Regions from separate parts of the Vibrio sp. JCM 18905 genome, predicted to be linked through region 2. Evidence: riboswitches for the same ligand, from Rfam matches in the RefSeq annotation. Region 2 holds a riboswitch; the other holds the start of a gene.
What was found. Region 2 has a riboswitch for lysine ahead of tet(35) (tetracycline efflux Na+/H+ antiporter family transporter Tet(35)). Riboswitches for the same ligand answer to the same signal wherever they lie in the genome.

Region 1 (7,736 bases), on a different replicon from region 2:
CTAAAAGGTAACAACGACCTGTTGGTTCTAAGTCAGCCTCAACTTATCAAGGAAATTCACGCTGCATATTTAGAAGCGGGTGCAGATATTCTCGAAACCAACACGTTTAACGCAACAACCATTGCGATGGCTGACTACGAGATGGAAAGCCTAAGTGAAGAAATTAACTTTGCTGCTGCCAAGCTTGCACGTGAAGTTGCAGACGAATGGACCGCAAAAACACCCGATAAACCGCGTTATGTCGCAGGGGTTTTAGGGCCGACGAACCGCACTTGTTCTATTTCTCCTGATGTAAATGACCCCGGATATCGAAATGTTTCTTTCGACGAGTTAGTTGAGGCTTACTCTGAATCGACTCGAGCGCTGATTAAAGGTGGTTCTGACCTTATTCTTATCGAGACCATCTTCGATACTCTTAACGCTAAGGCTTGTTCATTTGCTGTTGAAAGTGTGTTTGAAGAGATGGGTATTGAGTTACCTGTGATGATCTCGGGGACTATTACCGATGCTTCCGGTCGGACATTATCCGGTCAAACCACAGAAGCGTTTTACAACTCATTACGTCATGTTAAACCGATTTCGTTTGGTTTGAACTGTGCGCTGGGCCCAGATGAGCTTCGTCCTTATGTTGAAGAGCTCTCGTGTATATCAGAATCTTTTGTTTCCGCTCACCCAAATGCTGGGCTTCCGAATGCATTCGGCGAATACGATTTGTCGCCAGAAGATATGGCTAAGCATGTTAAAGAGTGGGCTCAAAGTGGCTTTTTAAACTTAATTGGTGGGTGTTGTGGTACAACTCCTGAGCACATTCGCCAAATGGCACTCGCGGTTGAAAATATCGCCCCTCGTAAATTACCTGATCTTCCCGTTGCTTGTCGCTTGTCTGGCTTAGAGCCGCTCGCGATTGATAAAGACTCTTTATTTATCAATGTCGGTGAGCGTACTAATGTAACCGGTTCTGCGCGTTTTAAACGCTTGATTAAAGAAGAGCTGTACGATGAAGCGCTCGATGTGGCTCGTCAACAAGTTGAAAATGGCGCTCAAATTATCGATATCAACATGGATGAAGGCATGTTGGATGCACAAGCTTGTATGGTTCGCTTTTTAAACCTTTGTGCGTCAGAACCTGAAATCTCAAAAGTACCAATCATGGTCGACTCTTCCAAATGGGAAGTTATTGAAGCCGGTCTTAAGTGTATCCAAGGCAAAGGTATTGTTAATTCGATCTCACTCAAGGAAGGTAAAGAGAAGTTCGTTGAACAAGCTAAGTTGATCCGCCGTTACGGTGCGGCTGTGATTGTGATGGCGTTTGATGAGATTGGACAAGCAGATACACGTGAGCGCAAAGTAGAAATTTGTACCAACGCTTACCGAATTCTCGTTGATGAAGTGGGCTTTCCACCAGAAGACATCATCTTTGACCCCAACATTTTTGCCATTGCTACGGGTATCGATGAGCATAATAACTACGCGGTGGATTTCATTGAAGCCGTTGGCGATATCAAACGTGATTTACCACACGCGATGATCTCGGGTGGTGTTTCTAACGTTTCCTTCTCATTCCGCGGTAATAACTATGTGCGTGAAGCGATTCACGCGGTGTTCCTCTACCACTGTTTTAAAAATGGTATGGATATGGGGATTGTGAATGCGGGTCAGTTAGAAATCTACGATAACGTGCCTGAAAAATTGCGTGAGGCTGTGGAAGATGTCGTTCTTAACCGTCGTGATGACGCCACTGAGAGATTGTTAGATATCGCAGCGGAATACGCAGGCAAAGGGGTAGGTAAAGAGGAGGATGCCTCTGCACTTGAGTGGAGAACTTGGCCTGTTGAAAAGCGTTTAGAGCACGCGTTAGTGAAAGGAATAACTGAGTTCATCGTTGATGATACCGAAGAGGCTCGTGTCAACGCTTCAAAGCCATTAGAGGTGATTGAAGGTCCACTAATGGATGGGATGAACGTCGTCGGAGACCTGTTTGGTGAAGGTAAAATGTTCCTTCCTCAAGTCGTAAAATCTGCACGAGTGATGAAGCAAGCAGTCGCGCATCTGGAGCCCTACATCAATGCAGAAAAGCAGGTGGGACAAACAAACGGTAAGATTTTGCTAGCGACGGTCAAAGGTGATGTACATGATATCGGGAAAAATATCGTTGGCGTTGTATTGCAGTGCAATAACTACGAAATTATCGATCTTGGTGTCATGGTTCCTTGCGAAAAGATCTTAAAAGTAGCGCAAGAAGAGAACGTCGATATTATTGGTTTGTCAGGGTTGATCACGCCTTCATTAGACGAAATGGTGCATGTTGCAAAAGAAATGGAGCGTCTCGACTTTAACTTACCTCTTCTCATCGGTGGCGCAACAACGTCAAAAGCCCATACAGCAGTAAAGATTGAGCAAAATTACAAGCATCCAGTTGTTTACGTGAATAACGCCTCACGTGCGGTGGGCGTATGTACTTCTCTATTGTCAGATGAACGTCGCCCTGAATTTGTTGAAAAACTTGAAGCTGATTACGAACGAGTACGTGATCAACATAATCGAAAGAAACCGAGAACCAAACCAGTGACATTAGAAGCGGCTCGAGCGAATAAAGTTGCGATCGATTGGGAAGCTTACACTCCTCCAGTGCCTGTTGAGCCTGGTATTCATATCTTCGATGATTTTGATGTGGCCACATTACGTCAATACATCGATTGGACACCATTCTTTATGACTTGGTCACTTGTGGGCAAGTATCCAACAATTTTCCAACATGAAGAAGTCGGTGAAGAAGCAAAACGTTTATTCGAAGATGCCAACGAGTTGCTTGACCGAGTTGAGCGAGAAGGCCTGTTAAAAGCGCGTGGAATATGTGGCTTATTCCCTGCAGCAAGCGTGGGGGACGACATTGAAGTTTATTCTGATGAAACTCGTACCGCCGTTGTGAAAGTATTGCGTAACTTGCGTCAACAGACCGAGAAACCAAAAGGATTCAACTATTGTTTATCTGACTACATCGCACCTAAAGAGTCGGGTAAACATGATTGGATAGGGGCATTTGCTGTCACTGGTGGTATTGGTGAACGAGAGCTTGCGGATGAATACAAAGCACAGGGAGATGATTACAACGCAATTATGATTCAAGCGGTGGCGGATCGCCTAGCCGAAGCGTTTGCTGAGTATTTGCATGAGCGTGTCCGTAAAGAAATTTGGGGGTATGCTGCGGATGAAGATTTATCTAACGATGATCTCATTCGTGAAAAATACCAAGGTATTCGTCCTGCGCCGGGTTATCCAGCGTGTCCTGAACATACTGAAAAAGGACCGCTTTGGGAGTTACTTAATGTGGAAGAGAACATTGGCATGACTCTAACCTCCAGCTATGCAATGTATCCGGGCGCGTCAGTCTCTGGTTGGTATTTCTCTCATCCTGACTCACGTTACTTTGCGATCGCACAGATCCAAGAAGATCAGCTAGAGAGTTACGCCGATCGTAAGGGGTGGGATAGGATCGAGGCTGAAAAATGGTTAGGGCCAAACATTAACGGTTAAATTGATGTTTACCTCGTCCAAACGTAACAACTATTGAAACAACAAAGGGCTGCAGATACGCAGCCCTTTGTTTTATTGAGTTGAACTTACTTCTCAAACAACTCGGTGTGGAGTTTTTGTATGGCTTGTTTCGATACCGATTCATGGAGCAAGAAGCATAAGTTGTGAGGGCTAGCGCCATAACAAATCATGCGTAGGTTAAAGTCTTCTAGCGTGCCAAAAACCTGTTTCGCGTAGCCTTTACTCTCACTCATGTTGTTACCAATGAGAGCAACGAGGCATAGGTCATGTTCAACTTCTACCTTACATAACTCTTCTAACTCTTCTCGTACAGCTTGCGGCAGCTGTGGTGCTCCGCCAGAGGTATCAGTTTGATCAAGTGTTAACGATACACTGATTTCAGATGTCGTGATCAAATCGACAGAGATCTTATGCTTTGCAAGGATCTCAAAAACCTTTGCTAAGAAGCCGTATGCGTGGAACATGTTGGCGCTGCGTAGCGTTACCATGGTTTGGTTACAACGCAAAGCTAGCGCACGGAATAACGGTGAGCTTTCGACTTGGTGGCGAATCCAAGTTCCCCCTTTTTCAGGCTCTTTCGATGACCCTACAAATACCGGAATGTCGTGGCGTAATGCGGGTACTAGCGTAGAAGGGTGAAGGATTTTAGCGCCAAAGTTAGCCATTTCTGAAGCTTCACTAAAGCTGATCTCGGGAATTGGTGAGGCTTTTGGCGCAATTCGCGGGTCTGTTGTGTAGATGCCCGGAACATCAGTCCAGATTTCTAACCCTGCCGCTTTGACGCTCTCAGCAATTAAGGCGGCGCTATAATCGCTGCCTCCTCGACCTAGTGTTGTTGTATTACCGGCTTCGTCAGATCCTATGAAGCCTTGAGTAACAACAACGGATTGTTGGCAAAGTGGTATGAGTTTATCTTGCGCAAGCGTCGAAATTGCTTCAATGTTTGGCTCCGCGCGACCAAAGTTGTCATCAGTACGCAGCACATCGCGGATATCAAAGCGCACAGCTTGAATGCCTCGCTCACACATTAACTGAGTTAGAATATGCGTCGACATGAGTTCGCCACATGCGACCAAATGATCGGTTAACTTCGCACTAGCTTGGATAGATGCAGCCTCGGCCAGGCTGGTTACGGTATCTAATATGCCATACACCTCGGCAGCAGTTTTCGTGCTGTCTTCGAGCTGAGTTAAAATGGCGTCATGAATGTTGGCCAGATTTTGCAGCAGCTCAGTACGGTGCGTTTGATCCTGAACACCGTTGGCGAGTTCTACCAATAGGTTGGTGACGCCAGAGCAAGCGCTGCTCACGACCAAGCGAGTATTTGGATTGTTTTCGATAATGGTGGCACAACGACTCATTGCCTCAAAGTTGGCAACACTGGTTCCACCGAATTTAGCTACGTTAAATGCGCTCACTGCGTTCTCCCACGACTTCCTAAAAAATTGTACATCCAATGTTTAGTGAGAAAAGGAACAGAGCAAAAAGAGAGGTATTTAGAATGCTATTTGAAAAATTTACCCTCAGAAGCCCTTCATCAGACTGCGCTGATGACAGTTGATGGGATTCAGCCCAATTCAACCGACAAGTCAAACCCTGCAACTTTGACTTACCTCGGCACTACTCCCCCTCAATGATTGGTGTTGGAATTGCGGTTCCACAAATCATCTACCTGGGTAGCGCTCCTCTTCTACATAAAGCTCAAACATTGAACGGTTTTGAGGCCTTAATGTCAATCAATATTTCAACCTTTATGGTGTTTTTTATTAACGATTTTGTGACACTGGTTTGACCTCCATACTTACGGCTAATTGCTGATAGAGGAAAAATCTATTAGGGTGAAGAACCCTACACCTGAGCCATGTTATTGAATAGAACTTTTAGAATGCTCAGGATAAAAGATAATCAAGGAGCTGACATGTCGATCCAAAGCTTTATTCCACCTCACCGTATTTTAATGGGACCTGGTCCTTCTGATATTTATCCTCAAGTGTTACAAGCGCTAAGCCGTCCTACCGTAGGTCACCTTGATCCTCTGTTTATCGGTATGATGGATGAGCTCAAGCAGCTATTGAAGTATGCCTTTCAAACTGACAATGAGTTCACTATTGCGGTTTCAGCGCCAGGTAGTGCAGGGATGGAAACCTGCTTTGTAAACTTGATCGAGAAAGGCGACAAAGTGATCGTCTGCCGTAACGGTGTTTTTGGTGAACGCATGCGCGAAAATGTCGTCCGTGCTGGTGGTGAAGTTGTTATCGTCGATGATGAATGGGGGACGCCTGTTTCCATTGATAAAGTCGAGCAAGCACTCGAACAGCACCCAGATACAAAAATTCTTGCTTTTGTGCATGCGGAAACCTCAACTGGTGCAGTCAGTGATGCTCAAGCATTGGGTAAGCTGGCGAAACAGCATAATGCATTATCTATTGTTGATGCGGTGACGTCACTTGGTGGTGTGCCGTTAAAAGTGGATGAATGGCAACTGGATGCGGTTTACTCTGGCAGTCAAAAATGTTTGTCATGTGTACCAGGGCTCTCACCAGTGACGTTTTCTCCTGCCGCGATTGAAAAGATTCAAGCAAGAACAACACCAGTAAAGAGTTGGTTCCTCGATCAGAGTTTAGTGTTGGGGTATTGGAGTGGAGAAGGTAAGCGTAGTTACCATCATACGGCGCCAGTTAATAGCTTGTATGCGCTTCATGAAGCTTTATTGATACTGAAAAATGAAGGATTAGAAAACGCTTGGGCTCGTCATCAACTGATGCATGAAAAACTCAAAAATGGCCTACAAAAGCTAGGTTTTGAATTTGTTGTGGACGAAGCCCATCGTTTGCCGCAATTAAATGCGATTTACGTGCCTGAAGGAATTGATGAAGCAAAAGTTCGTGCTCACTTGCTAGAAACCTATAACCTAGAAATTGGTGCAGGCCTCGGGGCATTAGCTGGTAAAGCGTGGCGTATTGGCTTAATGGGTTACGGCGCTCGACCTGAAAACGTTGCACTGTGCTTAAAAGCGTTAGAAGAGTCACTCACTGAATAAAGCTATACCGCAATGAGATAAAGAAAAGCGAAGGTCATCCCTTCGCTTTTTTGTAATTATTACTCTGCACCTGAAGTGGGTGCTGGTGAGGCAGAGATTGCTTGAGAAGGTGGTCGGTAATTGACGTCACTGAAATCAATCTTCGGGAACAAAAACTGCGCTTCAGCTCTGATTTGCTCCGCTTTACTTGAGTCATCTAAGCCTTGGTAGGCCAAAATCAAATTATTATAAAATGCAGGGCGAGGCTTATCTTTGATGATTTTTAGCGACCAATCGATATAAGGCTGAATCAAGGTTGCGTCTTGTTGGTACAGCCCAATATTTAAAAACGTGCTATAGACATCCCAATCAAACCTGTCTTTCCAAACCACAGGGTTACTGACTTGATTCAGAATATCAGGGTTAGTTGGTCTAGTGGTCTCAAACTTCGTCAATACATAGTTCGTATGTAATGCGCTTACCATGTAAAACGTAAACGCAACGGGAAGTACCAAACTAAAGACTCGCAGCAAGCTTTTGGTCACATTACTAAAGCCGACTTGTCGATAACGAGAGACGCGCTGATCTACCCAGTACAGCAGGATAACGAAGATCAACCAATGCACGAGAGAGTGGTAGAAAGGGTATTCCAGTTGTGAGTGCAATACGATAGGTATAAACAAGGCCAGCAACGCAAGACGAGTTCCGCGTTTGGCTTGATAGATTCGATACAGTACCAGTGCCATCGCTAAGAAGATGCCGAGTATTGGCAGCAAACCACCTTCGGCTCCCCAGTAAAGCAGCTCGTTATGCGGATGATCCATGGCTGGCAAACCAGCTGGGTAATTCTCATTTAGTGCATGTTGACGAGCCGTATACAGCATGTACTCAGATTCAAACTTGCCATATCCATAGCCAGTAAAAGGCTTTTCAATCACCATGTCTAATGTTTGCGGAAAAGTATACGCTCGAGCAGACTCCATGTTTACTTTTTCTGCGGCTAACCCACCTCCATCAGGAAAGGCAAGATGCATGACAACCACTGAGAGTAAGAGCCCACTTACAAGTGACACAACCCAGCGGATAAAGCGCCCTTTGGTTGCAAAGCGGTACATGTATGGAATGACCAACAACACGGCGATGACCGAGGCTAACCAACCAG
Region 2 (7,736 bases):
GGTAAGTTGTGGCAATACGCTTACCAGCTAAGTCTTGTGGACCGTTGTACTCTTCATCCTTGTCGATAGCGATAGACAAGCGACAACCGCCAAAATCCAGTCGACGAAGTTGAACAAACTCACATGGCTCACCCAAAGCTTTGCGATCAAGACGAACTTCTTCTAGTTCGTTTTCTCCGATGAAACCAAGGTCAACCACGCCATCCATGATCAAGCCAGGGATGTCATCGTCACGAACCAAAAGCAAATCAATTGGCATGTTCTCCGAGTGAACCACTAAACGCTCACCCATTACATTAAATTTTACGCCGCACTGTTTTAGCAGAGCTTGGCTCTCTTTGCTAAGGCGACCTTTTTTCTGAATTGCGATTCTTAAGCGTTGTGTTTGCATTGCTTTTTCCCTGTGCAAGATTTTGATATCTAAGTAATTTTTGAATTAATAAAACTAAAAAACCCTCGAGAGATTGGAGTCTCCCGAGGGTTTAAAATCTGCTTTTACTTTGATTTCACCTCCGGGAGTTTCCTGCCTCCCGGGTATGCGTGCATCGCCCGAAAGACTAGATTGGGTGATGATGGTGATGAATGTTCATTACAAAATTACGCATACTTATTTAAGGCTCTATTGAGTTGCTTCGTTAGTAACCACACTAACCAAGGATTCTATATTTTTCAATACTGAATTTAGCATTTTCTAACTATTTTTATAATTACTTGATTTTAAAGGATTTAAATTTAATTTCAGTTGAGTATATGGGTAGAAATTAGGTTTCTATTCAACCCTATTCTTAAAGAAAAAGAAGAATAGTATGAATTTTCATCAAAACAACTATTTAGATCTCACCGCCCTTAGTAATTGACATCATTCTCAATAAAGAGACATCCACTCACGTTTGAGACGACTCATTCAAAACTATTATTTGAGTGGGGCAAAAAATAGTGATTAACCATGAAACTGCGTAACGGTAGTAACAAACAAGCTGTGGATTTCAGCGATACAACACTATACCCATTAATCGGCAATAGTGCATGTATCCAAGAACTTCGCACGGCAATCCAAAAGTACGCTCAATGTGATGCTGAAGTACTCATTCAGGGTGAAACAGGGGTGGGCAAAGGTCTCTGTGCTCGTCTTATTCATCAGTTGTCGAACAGACACTCGGCACCTTTTGTTGAAGTTAACTGCGGCGCAATTCCAAGTGGTCTTATTGCGTCCGAACTTTTCGGTCACGAAAAAGGAGCATTTACAGGAGCGATTTCAGATCGTATCGGTTTTATTCAAAAAGCACATAAAGGTACCCTATTCCTAGATGAGATTGGTGATATGCCGCCGGATCTACAAATCCACCTTCTGCACTTTTTAGAGAGTAAGCAAATCCATAAAGTCGGCGCTGATAAATTCATTGACGTGGACTGTAGAGTCATTGCTGCGAGCCACGTGGATTTGAAAAATGAGGTTGTACAAGGTGGATTCCGTGAAGATTTATTCTATCGGCTTAATATCTTGCCATTAACTATTCCTCCACTGAGAAAGCGTGGGAAAGATATCCTTATGTTATCAGAACACTTCTTGACAGATTTGTCTCATGGTCAGGTACAAAAAATGTCGGATAAAGTGAAAGCCAAGCTCCTCAAGCATCGTTGGCCAGGTAACGTAAGAGAACTGCGAAATGTAATCCAACGAGCGATTGTCATGTGTGAAGATCACACGCTTCTCGTCGCTGACTTGGGCCTTGATAATAATGAAAGGCAATTACTTCCTTCAGTGGACCAAATTGATCTTGACTACCTACTGCAAGCTATCGAAGAAAATAAGCACAATATGAGTGCGGCTGCACGTCATCTTGGTATTTCAAGAACGACGCTTTATCGTCTAATAAAGAAATACAACTTAAATGTTTAGTTGCTGTACAGGTGTAACGTGACACTGTGTAACAGACAACTCATCATATATCATTTACTTAGCCCCTCATCATAAACCTCTTGATATTGCCGCCTTTAAAATCAACAACTTAAACTAGGCATAGTCTTTGCTTAGTGCTAAGAAGAAGTCGGTTGATAGATTTTCTATCACAGCACAGAAAGGAGTGCTCAGAACACAAATAGCTCGCTTTTAACACGAAACGATTATCCCCAAAAACGCGATTGCCCCCCTCACCTAAATCGCGTTAAAAAAAAGCTCCGCTAAATTTAGCGGAGCTTCCTCTTTATTAAAAACACTGAGCTGTACTAGACATTTTGACACGATGCCATTTTAGACTTCGACAACCAAGAAAGTGCTCCACATACAATAATAAATGTGATTGATGCAGCGATGAATGAGAATGCAATTGACGCAGTCATCCCCAAAGTAATGAAGCCAACACAGGAAACTAGCGCCACGGACAATGCATAAGGCAACTGGGTCGATACGTGATCAATATGATTACAACGTGCACCAGTCGACGACAGAATAGTGGTATCGGAGATAGGTGAACAATGGTCACCAAAAACGGCACCGGCTAAAACTGCACTTAGCATTGGGAGCATTAGCGCAAGATCGGTTGCACCAGCCATATCACCCGCGATTGGAAGCATAATGCCGAACGTACCCCAAGAAGTACCGGTTGAAAATGCCATTAGACCAGACAACAAGAATAGGATAACCGGTAGCCAATGTGGATTAATATTGCCCTGCGCCATTGTAGAAAGGTAAGAACCCGTCTTCATGTCACCGATAACCGAACCGATAGTCCAGGCAAATACCAGGATTAGAATCGCGCCAAACATAGACTTAGCACCAATCCAAAGTGTGCGTGCAATTTCACCCATTGGAAGACCTTGCTTCACAACAGTAAACAGTGCAACTGCTAAGCCAAGCAAGCTACCGTAGATTAGTGATGTGCCTACATCTGTATTTTCAAACGCACCTAGAAGCGCAAACTCTTTGCCGTCAGCAGCCAATGCTTGGCCACCCGTGTAAAGCATAGAAGCGATAGTCGCAATAATCAGCGTCACGATAGGAAGTACCAAGTCTGACACTTTACCCTTTTCGCTTTCACGGATATCTAGCTCTTCGTTTAGATCATGCGCTTCTTGCGAGTCGTTTTCTTTGTCTTTATCAAAGCCGCGGCCTTGAGATGCAGAGATTTCATGCTCACGCATCTTACCGATATCGAGGCCAAACCACGCCACAGCAAACACCATAAGCAGTGCAAAAACTGCGTAGAAGTTCATTGGAATAAGACGAACGTACGCGCCAAGAGCCGAATACTCAGTGATCCCATGTGAGACTAAGATACCGCCGATAATCGTAATAATGTAAGCACCCCAGCTAGAAGCAGGCATGATCACACACATTGGTGCAGCAGTTGAGTCTAGAATGTATGCAAGCTTCGCGCGAGACACATAAAAACGATCGGTTACTGGACGAGAAATGGCACCAACAGCAAGACTGTTAAAGTAATCGTCGACAAAAATGAATACGCCTAAAAAGGCAGCAAGAAGTTTGGAGCCGCGTTTACTCTTCACTCGAGATTGTGCCCATTCGGCAAATGCACGAGTACCACCAGATAGCGTTAATAATGCAGTTGTCATACCTAATAAGATTAGGAAACCAACAATGCTCATGTTCCAAGTGTTAATTCCGCCATCTTCAATAAAGACAGAAGAAACTTGAGAACTCACGTAACTAACGGTATCACCGATAGACCAGCTATTAAGTAGAACCGCACCCAGCACGATACCTACACCTAAGGAAACTAATACACGTCGAGTCAGAATCGCCAAAGTCAAAGCGACAATAGGTGGCAATAATGAAACAGGAGAACTAGAAAAATCTATTAAATTCATGATCTTCAAAAACCAAAGTTTGGCTAGAGATCTACTGCAGACAAGTCACGTAGCATACGATACGTGCTCATGTTGAACTTAGCGACAGGGAAGCGAACACTCCACCCAACCCTACAGTAGCGCTCCATAGTTTAATGTGAATATATACTATGGCAGTGTTGTTCCTTTCAGATACAACCCCAGCAAGTAACTTTGATGAGTTACTTACTTCGGCAATCTTCGCCTTCCACTATTATTCATTGGCATCACCCCAATAATAGCTACTCTTCGAGACCGCGCCTCTACGGCAACAACAAACAATTAACCACTAACTGTACAAATTAACAACAAATTGTCTGCAATATTGCATCAGGTAGCAGCCATTGTACTTATGATGAGAGTCAATGCAACACATCAAACTAAATTAAACAAATAAATAATGACTGAGATAATTTATAAACCTTGTCTACTTCAAGTTAGTTTTGTGCAACTGAAATCACATCATTTTTGTTATTTATGAAACATTATTACTACCTTAAAAATATCATGGTTTATCTTGTATCAATAAATTAAGGATATATGACACTCCATCAAAGATGGACGCTTCATATTTTTAAGTAATAACTCAACTTTTTTTATAAAAACCAAGCTGGCTCTATCTCTATACAATAACGAGTGTTGATTTCAATTCTCATCTAATAAGATTTATTTCGAGTGTAATAATATTTATTGCTTTAAAAAAATAGCTAAATTTAAACAAAATCTTGATTTAGTATTTGCACATAAGGAAAAGATAAAGTTAAATATAAGGACTCTTTGTTTATTTATAGATTGGCATTATTTAATCGTAACGATAAAAAGTGCCCAACACATTAACCTTTTAATAGGAATCGTTATGTCAGAGCTGACTAAAACCCTTCTAAATATCCGTAGCCTTCGTGCATTTTCTCGTGAGCTGACTCTAGAACAATTGGAAGAAGCTCTAGATAAACTAACTACTGTCGTAGAAGAGCGTCGTGAAGCAGAAGAAGCAGAACGTGCAGCACAAGCTGAGCAAGAAGCTAAGCTAGCAGAGATCGCAGAGAAAATTGCTCAAGACGGTATTGACGTAGAAGCGCTTATTACTGCGCTATCTGGCGAAACTAAGACGAAAGGCAAAGCGAAGCGTGCACCTCGTCCAGCTAAATACAAATACACAGACTCAAACGGTAATGAGAAGACTTGGACAGGCCGAGGTCGTACACCTTCTGCAATTCAAGAGCAACTTGATGCAGGTAAATCTCTGGATGATTTCCTGATCTAAATTCGCGCTATTTTTAAAAGGCTCCTATTGGGAGCCTTTTTTATTTGTAATGATCCAAATAAAAAAGGCGCATTTTTTAATGCGCCTTTTACTTTAGTTATAGAATAGTTAATTAAACTACTGTGTATTAACGTTCCCAGTATGCTTCTTCTAGGCTATCTTCTCGCTCAGGAAGCCCACGTGACAAACGTGGAGAATGTTGCACGAGAACTTCGTAGCTCGCACGGTTTGCGTATTTACATACTTGAGAAAAAGAAGAGTAAGTTAAATATTCGTTACTGTGCTTGCTTGAATTAGGCACATTTTCTTTATGGTATTTGTTTGCCGCCATATCATGAAGAACAGCAGATAACGCAGCATCACCTGCACCATTGGTATTCTTGATTTTTTCTGGACCACCCATATATGGCGAGATATGTGAGTACACTTTTATTGGTGTTTCACATGTATCTTTTTTCGCCGGACGACTAAATTCATAGCGATTAAATTCAGCGATTGACCCCGGAAGTAATGGTAAAGAAGTTTCGCGCTTCGCGCTGTCTTCCGTATAACCCGCCATAAATAGGCCTACAGGCCCCGCGGTGCACAATACTAGATCTGCCCACTCCAGTGTTTTATCAGATGCAGCAAGTGGGTCTGACTCACCCGTCAGAGCTTCTGCTTCATCTTCATTCATCGCAACGACTGAAACGTTATCTCGAATGAATTCTTGCCAATATTTCGGGTCATCTTGAATAACGAACTTCGTCCCAAGAGTCAGAACAACAGGTACATCATTCTTTTTCGCGTACTCAATCGCTTTCATTGTTGCTTCAGGCATTGGGTCGCCTTCTTTACAACGCACTAAATATGACGTTAGTACAAGCGCCGATGCATTTTTAAAGATTTTTTCTGGAATGCTATCAGGATGCAGCTGGTTCATTTGCCCTTCACTGATCGCAAAAGTACGTTCACCGTCTTCTGTGATAAGAGCGAAACAACGACCGATAGCGCCATCAACACCTTGTAGGTAGTTCAAGTCCATGCGGCTTGATGTATTACAAAGGTAACGGTAGCCATAGCTGCCAATTTTGATATCCTGGCTCATCACTCCAAGCAGCGTAGAGCGATCATCTGCTAGCACAGAGTAGTTGTGTAGCGTGTTACCAATTGTGCCACCCGCATACTCATTGGTAATTAAGTTCTCTTCTTTAAGTTGCTGGTACAACTCTTCTGCTCTTTCGTCATCAATAACCAAAGAGTGACCTTTACTCAGACCGTACTTTTCAATCACATCCGTTGTAACTTTAGCTTCAATATCAACCAAAGTTTGGTCAATACCAATGATGTGAGTGCGCGTCATCTTCTTGCTTTCTTGTGCTTGGCTCACCAGCGGGTCACGAGCATGAACAGGAAAATAGTGCTTCGATTTGCGTTGTCCAGGAAATTTCATATTGTCAGTCTGAGTAAGGGGATGAAAAGGAGAACGGATTCTATACCGCTAATAATAAAGCGGCAATAAAAGCAATTATAGCAAACGTTTGCTAGCCACTTTTTTCTTCTAGACTCCTTATTCACCTTCCATAAAACTTAGATCTGGCAGTTGCTCAAGGTGCTCGCAGTAACGCTTTAGGTTGAACTCACCTTCATTTTTCATCACATCGAAAATTTCAATCGACATGGCACATGCCATCATTGCAACCGCTTCTTCTCTAGGTGTCCCTGTCATCATTAAGCGCATTAGCGTCTCTTTAACTTTTAATGGATTGCCGTCCTCAAGTTGGTTTTCAACAATTTCAATCAACTCGGCTTCTTGCATAAACTGGTTTTCTTCGGTCATTTGGACTTTCCTCTTGGATTTTTGACAACTATGCCATATATACCTCTTCTATACTTGCGAAATTGCCCGTTCGAATTTCTGTTGAAGAAAAATGCAGCGAAACGAATTGTGATTTCGATCTCGGATCTGTCACCGGTCTGTGGATTCTGATAGAATCTGCATCCCGTTTATTTAAGTGGTGTTTAGTAATGTCTGATAACAGCCAAAAGAAAGTCATCGTCGGTATGTCCGGCGGCGTTGATTCATCTGTTTCTGCGTATCTTCTCAAGCAACAAGGCTACCAAGTAGAAGGCCTGTTCATGAAGAACTGGGAAGAAGATGACAACGAAGAATATTGTACAGCAGCAGAAGATCTTGCTGATGCTCAGGCAGTATGTGACAAGCTAGGCATTCATCTACACACCATCAACTTTGCTGCCGAATACTGGGATAACGTATTTGAGTACTTCCTTGCTGAATACAAAGCAGGTCGTACACCGAACCCTGACATTCTTTGTAACAAAGAAATCAAGTTCAAAGCGTTCCTAGAATTCGCTGATGAAGTGCTTGATGCTGACTACATTGCAATGGGTCACTACGTACGTCGCTCTTTCCCGGATAACGGTGAGAAACCAGCGATGTTGCGTGGCCTAGATGGCAACAAAGACCAGAGCTACTTTCTATATACACTCAGCCACGAACAAATTGGCCGTAGCCTCTTCCCTGTTGGTGATTTAGAGAAACCTGAAGTACGCCGTATTGCGGAAGAGCAAGGTTTAGTAACAGCGAAGAAGAAAGACTCGACAGGTATTTGTTTCATCGGTGAGC

Region 1: another riboswitch for lysine. It lies ahead of lysC (lysine-sensitive aspartokinase 3); the one in region 2 lies ahead of tet(35) (tetracycline efflux Na+/H+ antiporter family transporter Tet(35)).

Annotation. Positions count from the first base shown of each region.
Region 1 covers NZ_AP043880.1:514,324-522,059, forward strand. Annotated here, with positions in the region: gene metH (methionine synthase) at 1-3,534, shown strand, start outside; gene lysC (lysine-sensitive aspartokinase 3) at 3,621-4,973, opposite strand; lysine riboswitch at 5,075-5,253, opposite strand; gene ACZ5ZC_RS19065 (pyridoxal-phosphate-dependent aminotransferase family protein) at 5,474-6,595, shown strand; gene ACZ5ZC_RS19070 (PglL family O-oligosaccharyltransferase) at 6,655-7,736, opposite strand, start outside.
Region 2 covers NZ_AP043879.1:1,154,524-1,162,259, reverse strand. Annotated here, with positions in the region: gene hisG (ATP phosphoribosyltransferase) at 1-391, opposite strand, end outside; His leader region at 445-582, opposite strand; gene ACZ5ZC_RS13605 (sigma-54 interaction domain-containing protein) at 947-1,900, shown strand; gene tet(35) (tetracycline efflux Na+/H+ antiporter family transporter Tet(35)) at 2,227-3,828, opposite strand; lysine riboswitch at 3,938-4,120, opposite strand; gene ACZ5ZC_RS13595 (H-NS family histone-like protein) at 4,703-5,110, shown strand; gene ACZ5ZC_RS13590 (inosine/guanosine kinase) at 5,238-6,542, opposite strand; gene ACZ5ZC_RS13585 (hypothetical protein) at 6,660-6,929, opposite strand; gene mnmA (tRNA 2-thiouridine(34) synthase MnmA) at 7,118-7,736, shown strand, end outside.